One region of the Lapillicoccus jejuensis genome, then DNA from elsewhere that is predicted to be linked to it. Evidence: predicted binding sites of a transcription regulator. Region 1 holds the regulator's gene; the other holds the start of a gene.
What was found. Region 1 encodes HrcA, which represses chaperone genes, less so after heat shock. Its sites were predicted from a motif close to TTNGCACTCGNNNNNNNCGAGTGCNAA; they were not measured.
Positions count from the first base shown of each region.

Region 2: groES (co-chaperone GroES) is a predicted target of HrcA. The motif match lies at 3,736-3,762, and genes of this name have one in related genera.

Region 1 covers NZ_VFMN01000001.1:4,269,332-4,276,208, reverse strand. The annotation lists gene hemW (radical SAM family heme chaperone HemW) at 1-974, shown strand, start outside; gene FB458_RS19855 (DUF4870 domain-containing protein) at 1,002-1,409, opposite strand; gene FB458_RS19850 (DUF3097 domain-containing protein) at 1,530-2,432, opposite strand; gene hrcA (heat-inducible transcriptional repressor HrcA) at 2,592-3,626, shown strand; gene dnaJ (molecular chaperone DnaJ) at 3,673-4,806, shown strand; gene FB458_RS19835 (16S rRNA (uracil(1498)-N(3))-methyltransferase) at 4,828-5,574, shown strand; gene FB458_RS19830 (Gmad2 immunoglobulin-like domain-containing protein) at 5,591-6,643, opposite strand; gene FB458_RS19825 (RNA polymerase sigma factor) at 6,640-6,877, opposite strand, start outside.
Region 2 covers NZ_VFMN01000001.1:2,556,842-2,563,718, reverse strand. The annotation lists gene guaB (IMP dehydrogenase) at 1-573, opposite strand, end outside; gene FB458_RS12105 (WhiB family transcriptional regulator) at 877-1,173, shown strand; gene groL (chaperonin GroEL) at 1,560-3,176, opposite strand; gene groES (co-chaperone GroES) at 3,302-3,595, opposite strand; gene FB458_RS12090 (aldo/keto reductase) at 3,812-4,783, shown strand; gene FB458_RS12085 (THUMP-like domain-containing protein) at 4,974-6,209, shown strand; gene FB458_RS21345 (PfkB family carbohydrate kinase) at 6,268-6,877, opposite strand, start outside.

The DNA of each region.
Region 1 (6,877 bases):
CCCCGACCGTCGACACCGTGTTCGTCGGCGGCGGCACCCCGACGATGCTGGCCGCCGGCGACCTCGTCCGCGTCCTCGACGGCATCCGCGAACGCTGGGGTCTGGCGCCCGACGCGGAGGTGACGACCGAGGCCAACCCCGACTCGGTCAGCCGCGACGGTCTGGCGGCGCTCGCCGCCGGCGGGTACACCCGCGTCAGCCTCGGGATGCAGAGCGCCGTCCCGCACGTCCTGCGGACCCTCGACCGCACCCACGACCCCGAGGGCGTCGCGCGCGCGGTCGGGTGGGCGCGCGAGGCCGGGCTGCAGGTCAGCCTCGACCTCATCTACGGCACGCCGGGGGAGTCGGTCGACGACTGGCGCACCAGCCTCGAGGCCGCGCTCGCGCTCGAGCCGGACCACGTGTCGGCGTACGCGCTCGTCGTCGAGGAGGGCACCCGGCTCGCGGTGCAGGTGAGGCGCGAGGAGGTCCCCGCGCCCGAGGACGACGACGAGGCGACCAAGTACGAGCTCGCCGACGAGCTGCTGACCGGCGCCGGCCTGGGCTGGTACGAGGTGAGCAACTGGGCCCGCACCCCGGCGAACCGCTGCCGGCACAACCTCGGCTACTGGTCCGAGGGCGACTGGTGGGGCGTCGGTCCCGGCGCGCACGCGCACGTCGGTGGCGTGCGCTGGTGGAACGTCAAGCACCCCGCCGGGTGGGCCCAGCGGCTGGCCACCGGCGTCTCGCCGGCCGCGGCGCGCGAGGTCCTCACCGACGAGCAGCGGTACGACGAGCGGGTCCTGCTCGGCGTCCGGCTGGCCGACGGGCTGCCGGTCGACGACCTGCGACCGGCCGGCCGTCCGGCCGTGGCCGGCCTGGTCGCCGACGGTCTGGTCGACGGGACGTCCGCGGTCCGCGACCGCCGCGTCGTGCTCACCCGTCGCGGGCGGTTGCTCGCCGACACCGTGGTGCGGCGCCTGCTCGGGGTGTGATCCCCGAACGCATCTTTCCAGGAAGCCTCAGTGCAGGATGCGGATCTGGAAGGGGTAGGAGTACGTGCGCCCCTGGCTCGCGCGGTAGGCGGCCAGCAGGTGCCAGACGACCATCCCGACGTTGGCGATGAGGAAGAGGATGATCGCCAGCGGGATGAGGACCACCGTGAACAGGCAGATCCACGCGACGACGTTCATCACCCACAGGCCGAGGTTGAAGTTGAACGAGCCGGCGGCGGCCTGGCGGACCATCGGGCTGCGGTCCTTGTAGATCGCCCAGATGACGAGCGGGCCGACGAAGCTGAGCCAGCCGGCGGTGACGATCGCGGCGATGAGCGCGGACAGGTGGGCGAGGACGCTCGCCGTGCGCTCCTCGCTGCTGATCGCCGGTCGGGCGCCGCCGTACGGCGGGACGGGGGGCGGGACGCTGGACATGGGGCGCTCCTGTTCGAGGGGTCGGTGGACGGTGCCAGCAGTGTGACGCCGGCCGGACGGCCGCTGTTCCGTCCGACACCCCGGTCCGGGGTGCGGTCAGGGTCGCGTCCGGGACGACCCTCAGGGGGCGGTGACGAAGTCGATGAGCTCCTCGACGCGACCGAGCAGCGCCGGCTCGAGGTCGGCGTAGGTCCGCACCGTCCCGAGGATCCGCTTCCACGCCCGCGCCACGTCGGCCTGCGTCGCGTGCGGCCAGCCGAGCTCTTCGCAGATCCCGTGCTTCCACTCGATCGTCCGCGGGACGACCGGCCACTGCGTCCAGCCCAGCCGCTCCGGCCGCACCGACTGCCACACGTCGACGTACGGGTGCCCGACGACGTGCACGTGCTCGCGGGCCTGCGGCAGCGCGAGCGCCTGCTGCACGAGCCGGGTCTCCTTCGAGCCGGGCACGAGGTGGTCGACGAGGACGCCCATCCGCCGCCCGGGCCCGGGGCCGAAGTCGCGGATGGCCGCGCCCAGGTCGTCGACGCCGTCGAGCATCTCCACGACGACGCCCTCGACCCGCAGGTCGTCGCCCCACACCTTCTCGACCAGCTCGGCGTCGTGCCTCCCCTCGACGAAGATCCGGCTGCCCGAGGCGACCCGCGCCCGCTGCCCGCTGACGGCGACCGACCCGCTCGCCGTGCGCGACTCCGTACGGCGGGCCGCGGCGAGCCGCTCGCGCGCGGCGGCCACCGGCGGGGTGAGGACGACCGGCTTCCCGTCGAGGAGGAACCCCGGCCCGAGCGAGAAGCCCTTGGTGCGCCCGCGGCGGTCCTCGAGGTGGACGACGTGGATCCCGCCGGCCTTCTCCACGCGGACGACGGCGCCGACCCAGCCGGTCTCGACGTCCTCGACGACGAGGCCGGGCTCGGCGGCGACCTCGGTGGAGCGCCCGTTCCTCGGCGTCTTCCAGTCGCCGGAGAGCACGTCGGCGCCGTACCGGTCGCCGTACGGGGTCGCGGGTGGAGGAGGGGGAGTCACCCCGGCGAGGCTAGGTGGCCGCGGTCGCCGGACGTCGGCGACCCGCCGGGGCTGCGGCGGGGCGCCGTCGACGGCGTAGAATTGGCACTCGGACGGCACGAGTGCCAGGACGCGGGACCAGGGCGCGACAGCACGCGACAGCACGCGACAGGAGGCGGCATGAGCGAGGAGCGACGGCTCGCCGTCCTGCGCGCCATCGTGCAGGACTACGTGGCGACGTCCGAGCCGGTCGCGAGCAAGGCCCTCGTCGAGCGACACCACCTCGGTGTCTCCGCGGCGACGGTGCGCAACGACATGGCCGTCCTCGAGGAGGAGGGGCTGATCCACGCCCCGCACACCTCGGCCGGGCGCGTGCCGACCGACGCCGGGTACCGCCTCTTCGTCGACCGGCTGAGCGCCCTCAAGCCGATGAGCCCCGCCGAGCGGACGGCGATCAGCCGCTTCCTCGAGGGCGCCGTCGACCTCGACGACGTCGTCGACCGCACCGTGCGGCTGCTCTCCTCGCTGACCCGGTCGGTCGCCGTCATGCAGTACCCCTCGCTGACCCGGTCCACGGTGCGCCACGTCGAGCTGGTCCCGCTCGGGCCGAGCCGGCTCCTGGTCGTCCTCATCGTCAACACCGGCCGGGTCGAGCAGCGCACGGTCGAGACCGGCGACGTCGACCTCACGACGGCCGACGGGGAGGCGGTCGTCGCCCGCCTGCGCACCGAGATCAACGCCGAGGCGTCCGGCCGTCCGCTCACCGAGGCCGCGGCGCGGCTCACCGCCCTGCCCGAGCGGTTCGAGGTGGCCCAGCGCGACCTGGTCCGCGCGGCGACCGGAGCCCTCGACGACGCCCTGGCCGAGGAGCGGGAGGAGCGCGTCGTCCTCGCCGGCACCTCCAACCTCGCGCGGCTGCGCACCGACTTCCCCCAGACCATCGGCCCGGTCCTCGAGGCGCTCGAGGAGCACGTGGTCCTGCTGCGGCTGCTGGGTACCCTCGGGGAGGACCACGACACCGTCGCCGTGCGCATCGGCCACGAGAACCAGCACCAGGGCCTGACGGGCACGTCGGTCGTCTCCACCGGGTACGCCGCCGGGTCCGAGCTCGTCGCCGGGCTCGGCGTCCTCGGCCCGACCCGGATGGACTACCCGACGACGATGGCCGCCGTGCGCGCCGTCGCGCGCTACGTCTCCCAGCTGCTCGCCCCCTGACCCGACACCCGCGAACCACACGCACCACCGATAGGACCTCCCACCCGTGAGCGACTACTACCAGGACCTCGGTCTCCAGCGCGACGCCTCCGCCGAGGAGATCAAGCGCGCCTACCGACGCCTGGCCCGGAAGCTGCACCCGGACGTCAACCAGGGCGCCGACGCCGAGGAGCAGTTCAAGACGGTCTCCCGGGCGTACGACGTCCTGTCCGACCCGCAGAAGAAGCAGGCCTACGACCTCGGCGCCGACCCGTTCGCCACGGGGGGCGGCGACGGGTTCGGCCAGGGTTTCAGCTTCAGCGACGTCATGGACGCCTTCTTCGGGGGCGCCGCGACCGGCGGGGCGGGACGCGGCCCGCGGCCGCGCCAGCAGCGTGGTCAGGACGCCCTCGTCCGCCTCGACATCGACCTCGCCGCCGCCGTCTTCGGCTCCGACGAGGAGGTCGCGCTCGACACCGCCGCCGCCTGCGGCACCTGCCACGGCGAGGGCACGCAGCCGGGCACCTCGGTCGTCACGTGCTCGGTCTGCCAGGGCCGCGGCGAGGTCCAGTCGGTGCAGCGCAGCTTCCTCGGCCAGGTCATGACGAGCCGCCCGTGCTCGGCGTGCCAGGGCTACGGCACGACGATCCCGCACCCGTGCTTCGAGTGCTCGGGCCAGGGTCGCGTGCGCACCCGGCGCACCCTCACGCTGCGCGTCCCCGCCGGGGTCGACACCGGCACCCGGATCCAGCTGCGCGGCGAGGGCGAGGTCGGCCCCGGTGCCGGCCCCGCCGGCGACCTGTACGTCGAGGTCGCCGTCCGGCCGCACGAGACCTACGTCCGGCGCGGGGACGACCTGCACGTCACCCTCGAGCTGCCGATGACGGCCGCCGCCCTCGGCACCGCGCTCAAGCTGCAGACCTTCGACGGGATGAAGGACCTCGACGTCGTCGCCGGCGCGCAGGCGGGGGACACCCAGACCCTGCGCGGGCTCGGCGTCACCCACCTGCGCGGCTCCGGCCGAGGCGACCTCGTCGTCCACCTCAACGTGCAGACCCCGACCCGGGTCACCCCCGAGCAGGAGGCGCTGCTGCGCCAGCTCGCCGCCCTGCGCGGCGAGGAGCGTCCCGAGGGCCGGCTCAGCTCGGTCGAGAAGGGCGGGCTGCTCGGCAAGCTCAAGGACGCGTTCCGGGCCCACTGAGCCGACCACCGGAGGGCCACCGTGACCCAGCGCCTGTTCCTGCTCAGCCCCGCCGACTGGGGCGCCGCCGGCGTCGGCGACGTCGTGCGGGTCAGCGGTCCCGAGGCCCGGCACGCCGTCCAGGTCGTGCGGCTGGGCGTGGGCGAGATCGTGCTGGTGAGCGACGGCGCCGGCCGCCGGGGGACCGGGGAGGTCGTCGAGGCCAGCCGGGACGGCGGTCTCGCCGTCCGCCTCACCCTGCTCGAGGTCGTCCCCGAGCCGGCGCCCCGGTTCGTCCTGGTCCAGGCGCTGGCCAAGGGCGACCGCGACGAGCAGGCCGTCGAGGCGGCGACCGAGCTCGGCGTCGACGTCGTCGTGCCCTGGCAGGCCGAGCGCTCGATCGTCCAGTGGCGCGGGGCCAAGGAGGAGCGCGGTCGCGAGCGCTGGGAGTCCGTCGTCACCGCGGCGGCCAAGCAGTCCCGCCGGGGCCGGGTGCCGCTCGTCGAGCCCGTCGTGCGGACCGCCGGGGCCCGGCTGCGGGTCGAGGGCGCGGCGCTGGCGCTGGTCCTGCACGAGGACGCGACGATGCCGCTGGCGACGGTGGACCTCCCCGCGGCCGGCGACGTCGTCCTGCTCGTCGGTCCCGAGGGCGGGATCACGCCCGCCGAGCTGACGGCGTTCGAGGCCGCCGGGGCCTGTGCGGTCCGGCTCGGCCCGGAGGTGCTGCGCAGCTCGAGCGCCGGTCCGGCCGCGCTCGCGGTCCTCAACGCCCGCGGCCGCTGGCGTTGAGCCGGCCCGGACCGGGTCAGCGCACCGTGAACGTCACCTGCTGGTCGCCGCGCACGCCGCCGTCCTCGGCGGACAGCTCGCGGACGTGGACGGTGTACGCCCCCGCCGGCAGCGGGCCGAGCGCGACCGACCAGCCGCCCTGGACCGGGCAGCCGCTCGAGGCCGTGGTGTGCCCCGACCGCACCGTCGTCGCGCCCTGCTGCAGGACCCAGGACACCGCCGCCTCGACGGTGCACGACCGCCCGGTGACGGTCACGGGCGCCCCGCTCGGGTACGACGCCCCCTGGGTCGGCGAGTCCACCCAGATCGGCGCGACGTCGCGGTAGGCCTGGTCGGGGGCCGGTCGCTCGAACACCCCGGCCGGCACGGACTCGAACACGTTCCCCCCGGTCGCGACGACGACGCCGACCGGCAGGGTGCGCTGCAGCCCCGCCGTGACCGCCCACACGAGCTGTTGGACGGCGAGCCGCTGCTGGTCGGCGGTCAGGCCGGTCCGTCCGGCGCGGGAGAGCAGCACGTCCGCCTCCCCGCCCTGCAGCGTGACCGTGAGCGTCGTTCCCGGCGTCCACGCGGAGACGACCGTCCCGGTGGCGTGCGCCGGCGTCGCGGTCATCGACAGCCGCGCCGCAGCGGCCGCGCCGTCGGCGGTGCCGAGCCGCGCCGTCGAGGTCGACGGCACGAACTCCCGCACCAGCCCGTACGACGTCCCCGCCACCTGCTCGACGAAGTACGCCGGGAACGCCGTGGTCGCGGACGGGGCCGTCGCGCTCGCCGTCGTGGGGCGGGAGGTCGGGCCGCCGACGACCGGCGGTGGGGCGTCGGGACGGGACAGCCCCCAGGCGGTGACGGCGACGAGGGCGGCGGCCGCGGCCGAGGCGAGCGGCCAGACCCACCCGGGTCGGCCGCGGCGGGACCGGAGCGCGGCGGCGCGGATGTCGTCGTACCGGTCCTGCGGGGTGAGCCCGTCCGTCGCCGCGCCGAGCGACCTGCGCGCGGCCCCCTCCAGGGAGGCCAGCTCGTCAGCGTCGAGGGGGCCGTCGAGGGGGCGGTCTTCGCGTCGGGTGCTCATCGGGTGCCTCCCAGCACGTCGCGCAGCGCCGCGAGACCGCGGTGCGCGTGGGACTTGACGGCGCCGGCGGAGATGCCGAGGAGCTCGGCGACCTGGGCCTCGGACAGGTCGCTCGCGTATCGCAGGACGACGACCTCGTGCTGCCGGCGGGGCAGCCGGGCGAGGGCGAGGAGGAGGGCACCGCCCTCCTCGCGGAGGACGGCGAGGTCCTCCGCGCTGGGGACGGTCCGGGTC
Region 2 (6,877 bases), 1.7 Mb from region 1:
CTTGTGCTGGCGCAGCAGCGCGGTGGCGTCCTCGCGGGAGGTGCCGACCGGCGCGGTGACGAGCGGCATCGGCGTCATCACCTCGTCGACCTTGGTCGTCGCCCACTCCTTGACCGGGGTGAAGCGCAGGTCGCGGTTGGTGACGATGCCGATGAGCTTGTGCTCGCCGTCGACGACGGGCAGGCCGGAGACGCGGTACTGCCCGCAGACCTTGTCGAGCTGCTCGAGCGTCGCGTCGGCGGTGATCGTCACCGGGTTGGAGATCATCCCGGTCTGGGTCCGCTTGACGAGGTCGACCTGGTAGGCCTGGTCCTCGATCGAGAGGTTGCGGTGCAGCACCCCGATGCCGCCCTGGCGGGCCATGGCGATGGCCATCTGCGACTCGGTGACGGTGTCCATCGCCGAGGAGACGAGCGGCACCTTGAGGGTGATCTCGCGGGTGAGGCGGGTCGTCGTGTCGACCTCGCTGGGGACGACGTCGGTCTCGCCCGGCAGCAGGAGCACGTCGTCGTAGGTCAGGCCGAGCGCGGCGAAGGGCGAGGGCACCGAGGTCTGGTCGTCACCGAGGCTCATGGACGGATTCTAGGTGAGCGGGCTGGGGGCTCCGTACGGCGCCGCTAGCCCCCGCACCGGGGCGGGCGCATCCCCCGGACGGCCCTTCCTCGGGATTTCCTTGCCAAATCCTGACCTGCGCGTGAGACGGGTATGACACGACGGGCCCTAGCGTCGAGCCAGCGGGTCGCCCGGTGGGGCGGCCCGGCCCGGTCCACCAGGCAACGGCGCCTGCGGACCCGGGTGCAGCACCCACCGGCTCCCGCCGACCGACCGACCCGTCGGCCGCGGGGGCGACCCGGCTCGAAGTGTGGAGGGGACACGATGGCGGAGATCTCGCGACTGCCCGGCCCGGTGGCCGACCTGTGGGAGTGGCAGCTGGAGGGTGCGTGCCGTCGGGAGAACCCCGAGGTCTTCTTCCACCCCGAGGGTGAGCGCGGCCCCGCGCGTCGCGACCGCGACAGCGCCGCCAAGGAGGTCTGCGGCTCCTGCCCCGTCCTGCGGATGTGCCGCGAGCACGCCCTGCGGGTGCGCGAGCCGTACGGCGTCTGGGGCGGCATGACCGAGGACGAGCGGGAGGCCGTGTACGTCGGCGCCCCGGTCGTCGCCGCCGCCTCCTGACCCTCCTTCCCCCCGACAGACCCTTCCGACCCTGACCCCCGCCCTCGTCGGCAACCCCTGAGCCGACGACCGGCGGGCGCTCCCCGGCCTTGGGGGAGCACGCCACGGACCCCCCTGGACCCGGGGTCCGCGGTCCGCCCGGAACCGAGCTGCACGGGACCGGGCGGAGCCACAAGGTGGAGTGAGGAGGGACCGCACCCGGCGCGAGCAGCGCCCCCCCGGCGCCCCCCGGGTGCGGTCCCGTTCCCTCCAGACGCGCCGTCGCCGGCACCCCCCGGCGGCGGCGCGTCGCTCTGCCCGTACTGCGCCCCGTCAGCCCCCCGCACGCGGCGACGCCCCCCACCCCGAGGGGGTGGAGGGCGTCGTACGGGCTGGGTCAGCCGACCTCAGTGGCCGTGGCCGTGCCCGTGGCCGCCGGCGGCCTCGGGAGCGTCCTCGGGCTTCTCGACGACGAGGGTGTCCGTCGTGAGGATCATCGAGGCGATCGACGCGGCGTTGCGCAGCGCCGAGCGGGTGACCTTGACCGGGTCGATGACGCCGGCCTTGAGCAGGTCGCCGTACTCGCCGGTCGCGGCGTTGAAGCCCTGGCCGGCCTCGAGCTCGGCCACCTTGGAGGTGACGACGTAGCCCTGCAGGCCCGCGTTCTCGGCGATCCAGCGCAGCGGCTCGGCCGCGGCCTTGCGCACGATGGACGCGCCGGTGGCCTCGTCGCCCTCGAGGGCGAGGTCGTCGAGCGCGGACGCGGCGTGGATGAGCGCCGAGCCACCGCCGCCGACGATGCCCTCCTCGATGGCCGCGCGGGTCGCCGAGATGGCGTCCTCGATGCGGTGCTTCTTCTCCTTGAGCTCGACCTCGGTGTGCGCGCCGACCTTGATGACGCAGACGCCGCCGGCGAGCTTGGCGAGGCGCTCCTGGAGCTTCTCGCGGTCCCAGTCGGAGTCGGTGCGCTCGATCTCGGCCTTGATCTGGTGGACGCGTGCGTCGACCTCGTCCTTGGCGCCGGCACCCTCGATGACCGTCGCCGTGTCCTTGGTGACGACGACGCGACGGGCCTGGCCGAGGACCTCGAGACCGGCCTGCTCGAGCTTGAGGCCGACCTCCTCGGCGACGACCTGGCCACCGGTGAGGACGGCGAGGTCCTGCAGCATCGCCTTGCGGCGGTCGCCGAACCCGGGGGCCTTGACGGCCGCGACGTTGAAGGTGCCCTTGATCTTGTTGACGACCAGGGTCGACAGCGCCTCGCCGTCGACGTCCTCGGCCACGACGAGCAGCGGCTTGCCGGCCTGGACGACCTTCTCCAGCAGCGGGAGGACGTCGGCGATGGCCGAGATCTTGCCCTGGTTGATGAGGATGTAGCAGTCCTCGAGGACGGCCTCCATCCGCTCGGTGTCGGTGACGAAGTACGCCGAGATGTAGCCCTTGTCGAACTGCATGCCCTCGGTGAACTCGAGCTCGGTCGACGTCGACGAGGACTCCTCGACGGAGATGACGCCGTCCTTGCCGACCTTGTCGAACGCCTCGGCGATGGTGGCGCCGATCTGCTCGTCCTGCGCGGACAGCGACGCGACCGCGGCGACCTCGGCGGTGCCGTCGACCTCGCGGGCGGTCTCGAGGAGGCGGTCGTTGACCGCGGCGACGGCCTTGTCGATGCCGCGCTTGAGCGCGGACGGCGCGGCCCCGGCCGCGACGTTGCGCAGACCCTCCTTGACCATCGCCTGGGCGAGGACGGTCGCGGTCGTCGTGCCGTCACCGGCGACGTCGTTGGTCTTGGTCGCGACCTCCTTGGCGAGCTGGGCGCCGAGGTTCTCGTACGGGTCCTCGAGCTCGACCTCGCGGGCGATCGTCACGCCGTCGTTGGTGATCGTGGGCGCGCCCCACTTCTTGTCGATGACGACGTTGCGGCCCTTGGGGCCGAGCGTCACCTTCACCGCGTTCGCGAGCGCGTCGACACCGCGCTCGAGCGCCTTGCGGGCGGAGTCGTCGAACTCCAGCGTCTTGGCCATCAGATTCCTTCGCTAGTGGGTGTGCGTCACGCGCGGATGCCGGGTGCCCGCCGGGAGGCGTGCACCCGGCATCGCGGTGGTCGTGCTGTGGAGCTGGTGGTGCTGGTCGTGCGTGAGCGGGTCGCTCAGGCGACGACGGCGAGCACGTCGCGGGCCGACAGGATGAGGTACTCCTGGCCGCCGTGCTTGACCTCGGTGCCGCCGTACTTGCTGTAGATCACGCGGTCGCCCTCCTTGATGTCGAGCGGGACGCGGTTGCCCTTGTCGTCGATGCGACCCGGGCCGACGGCGAGGACCTCGCCCTCCTGGGGCTTCTCCTTCGCGGTGTCCGGGATGACGAGGCCCGAGGCCGTCGTCTGCTCGGCCTCGAGGGACTTGACCACGATGCGGTCCTCGAGCGGCTTGATGGAAACCGACACGGTGCTGACCTCCCCTTCGGGAATGTCTGGGAAACGGGTGGACTGGGTGCCCGGCGCTGCGCCGTCGCGGGGGTCGCGTCCCCGGGCGAGTAGCACTCCCACCAGGAGAGTGCCAACCGACGCCAAATCTAGGAGCGCGGTTAGCACTCGGTCAAGTCGAGTGCCAAATCTGGGGTCGGGGGGAACAGCGACGCCGTACGGCGGCTTGCGACGGACATGCGCTACCACCGTCTCGGACAGTCCGGCCTGGTCGTCTCCGCCGTCACCCTCGGCTGCATGAGCTGGGGCGACCCGGCCCGCGGCGGGCACCCCTGGGTCAAGGACGAGGCCTTCGCGCGCGCCACCATCGAGGCGGCGCTCGAGGCCGGCATCACGACCTTCGACACCGCCAACGCCTACTCCGGCGGGTCGAGCGAGGAGTTCACCGGCCGGGCCCTGAAGGACCTCGCCCCGCGCGAGGACGTCGTCATCGCGACGAAGGTCTTCAACCGGATGCGGCCGGGCCCCTACGGCGCCGGGCTCTCGCGCAAGGCGATCCTCCACGAGGTCGACGCGTCGCTGACCCGGCTCGGCACCGACTACATCGACCTCTACCAGATCCACCGCTGGGACCCCGAGACGCCGATCGAGGAGACGATGGAGGCGCTGCACGACGTCGTCCAGTCGGGGAAGGTCCGCTACCTCGGGGCGTCGTCGATGTACGCCTGGCAGTTCGCCAAGGCGCAGTACACCGCCGACCTCGCCGGGTGGACGCGGTTCGTCTCGATGCAGGACCACTACAACCTGCTCTACCGCGAGGAGGAGCGCGAGATGCTGCCCCTCTGCCTCGACCAGGGCGTCGGCGTCCTGCCGTGGAGCCCGCTGGCCCGCGGGCGCCTGACCCGGCCGTGGGACACCGCGACCTCGCGCACCGAGACCGACGAGTTCGGCGGCACGCTCTACCGCGACGAGGACGCGGCGACCGTGCAGACGGTCCTCGACGTGGCCTCGCGGCGAGGGGTCTCGCCGGCCCAGGTCGCGCTCGCGTGGGTCATGGCCCAGGACGCGGTGACCTCGCCGATCGTCGGGGTGACCAAGCCGGAGCACCTGAGCGACGCCGTCGCCGCCGTCGACCTCGAGCTGAGCGACGACGAGCTCGCCGAGCTGGGCGCGGGCTACCTCCCGCACGCGGTCGCCGGCCACCGCTGAGTCCCCGCGAATCGGATTCGGTCCGCTCGGCTCCGGTCCTGACCCGAGCCGAGTGGCCCGAATCCGATTCGGGTGGGTCCCCTCCGGCGGCTTGACGCAGCGTCCAGCCGGTTGACGCCCTGTGCACGCAACGTCAAGTGGCTCGACGCTGCGTCGAGTCCACCCTGGCTGCGTCTGGGAGGATGCCGGCGTGGACCTCGCCTCGATCAGCCTCCTCGTGGGCGGCGAGGGATGGGGCCTGCTCCAGTCCCTGCCGCCGTACGACGCCGCGGGTGAGCTCCGCCTCCAGGCGCGGCTGCGCGACGCCGGGTTCGACCCGGCCCTCGTCTCCGCCGCGCTGACCCAGTCGAGGCTGCGGGCCAAGGGCGCGGGCAAGTTCGGCGACTTCGCCGCGGAGATGCTCTTCACCCCGGACGGCCTCGAGCAGGCGACCCGGCTCGAGGTCGCCGCCCACCACGCCGCCCGCTACCTCGAGGCCGGCGTGGCGACCGTCTTCGACCTCGGCTGCGGCATCGGCGCCGACGCGATGGCCTTCGCCGGGCTCGACCTCGCCGTCCGCGCCGTCGAGCTCGACGACGTCACCGCCGTCGTCGCCGGGGTCAACCTGCGGCACTGGCCCGACGCGAGCGTCACCCCCGGCCGGCTCGAGGACGTCCTGCTCCCGGTCGGCGACGCCGCCGAGCACACCGGGGTGTGGCTCGACCCGGCGCGTCGGACGCCCGGTCACGCGGACGCGACCGGCCGCACCCGCCGGGTCTTCTCGCTCGACCGGATGCAGCCGACCTGGCAGGAGGTGCAGGCGCTGGCGACGCGCGTCCGCGCCACCGGGGTCAAGCTCTCCCCCGCGATGCCGCACTCGGCGGTCCCGCCCGGCACCGAGGCGCAGTGGACGTCTTGGGCCGGCGAGGTCGTCGAGTGCGCGGTGTGGTGGGGGCCTCTGGCCCGGGTACGTGGCCGCACCGCGCTCGTCCTGAGACCTGGGCGCCCGCCGGTCCAGCTCGGCGAGGCCGACGCGGTGGGCGCGCCGGCCCCGCTCACCGACCCGGCCGGCCTCGGCCCGTGGCTCTACGAGCCGGACCGCGCGGTCACCCGCGCCGGCCTCACCGGCGCGCTCGCCCACCGGGTCGACGGCCGCGAGCTCGACGGCGACGTCGGCTTCGTCACGGGGTCGGCGGCCGTGGACGTGCCGTGGGCGCAGCGGTACGCCGTCCTCGACGCCCTCCCCTGGAACGTCAAGGCCGTCCGCGCCCGGCTGCGCGACCACGGGGTCGAGCGGCTCACCGCCAAGACCCGCGGCGTCCCGCTCGACGCCGACGGCGTGCGCCGCCAGCTGCGGCTGCCCGAGGGCGGCCGCGGCACCGAGGGGACGCTGGTCGTCACCCGTCTCACGGGGACGCCGTACGCCGTCCTGGTGCGCCCGGCCTGACGCGACCTCACCGCTGCGTCCGAGAGCTCGGCCGTCGGGACCGCCGCCACCTCGGACGCTAGGCGGTCGCGGCGCGCATCGCCGCGGCGACGGCGGCGTCCCGGTCCGCGCCGGTCGCGAGGGCGGCGGCGAGCGCGCCGACGAAGGCGTCGTCGCGCTCGGGCGAGGACTCCGGGCGGTCGGGCGGGGCGCCGGGGGCGTCGTACCGGCTCGCGTCCCAGACGCAGCCCGCCGCCCCGAACGTGACGAGCAGCGACGCCGGCAGGACGCCGGACTCGGCGACGAGCGCGGCCTCGCGCTCGCCCGCGACGAGCGGGTCCGCGGCAGCCGCGACGTCGGGCGGCAGGGGCCGGTACGGCGACGCGTGCACCACGAGCCGCGCCCCGGCGCGCCCCGCGCGGGCCGCCGCCTCGCGGACGGCGCTCGTGGGGGCGGCGAGCGAGACGACGACGACGTCCTGCGGTCCGAGCCCACCGGGCGGGGTGACGTCGCCGGCCTCGAGCGCGGCCGCGGCGCCCTCGACCTCGACGACCCGTTGGGCGAGGTCGGCGTCCTGCGTGACGAGCCGGGTCGCCGTGGACCGTGCGGGGTCGACGGCGAGCGCGAGCCCCACCCCGTCCTCCCGCAGGGCCTGCGCCACGGCGCGACCGTCGGCGTCGTCGCCGACC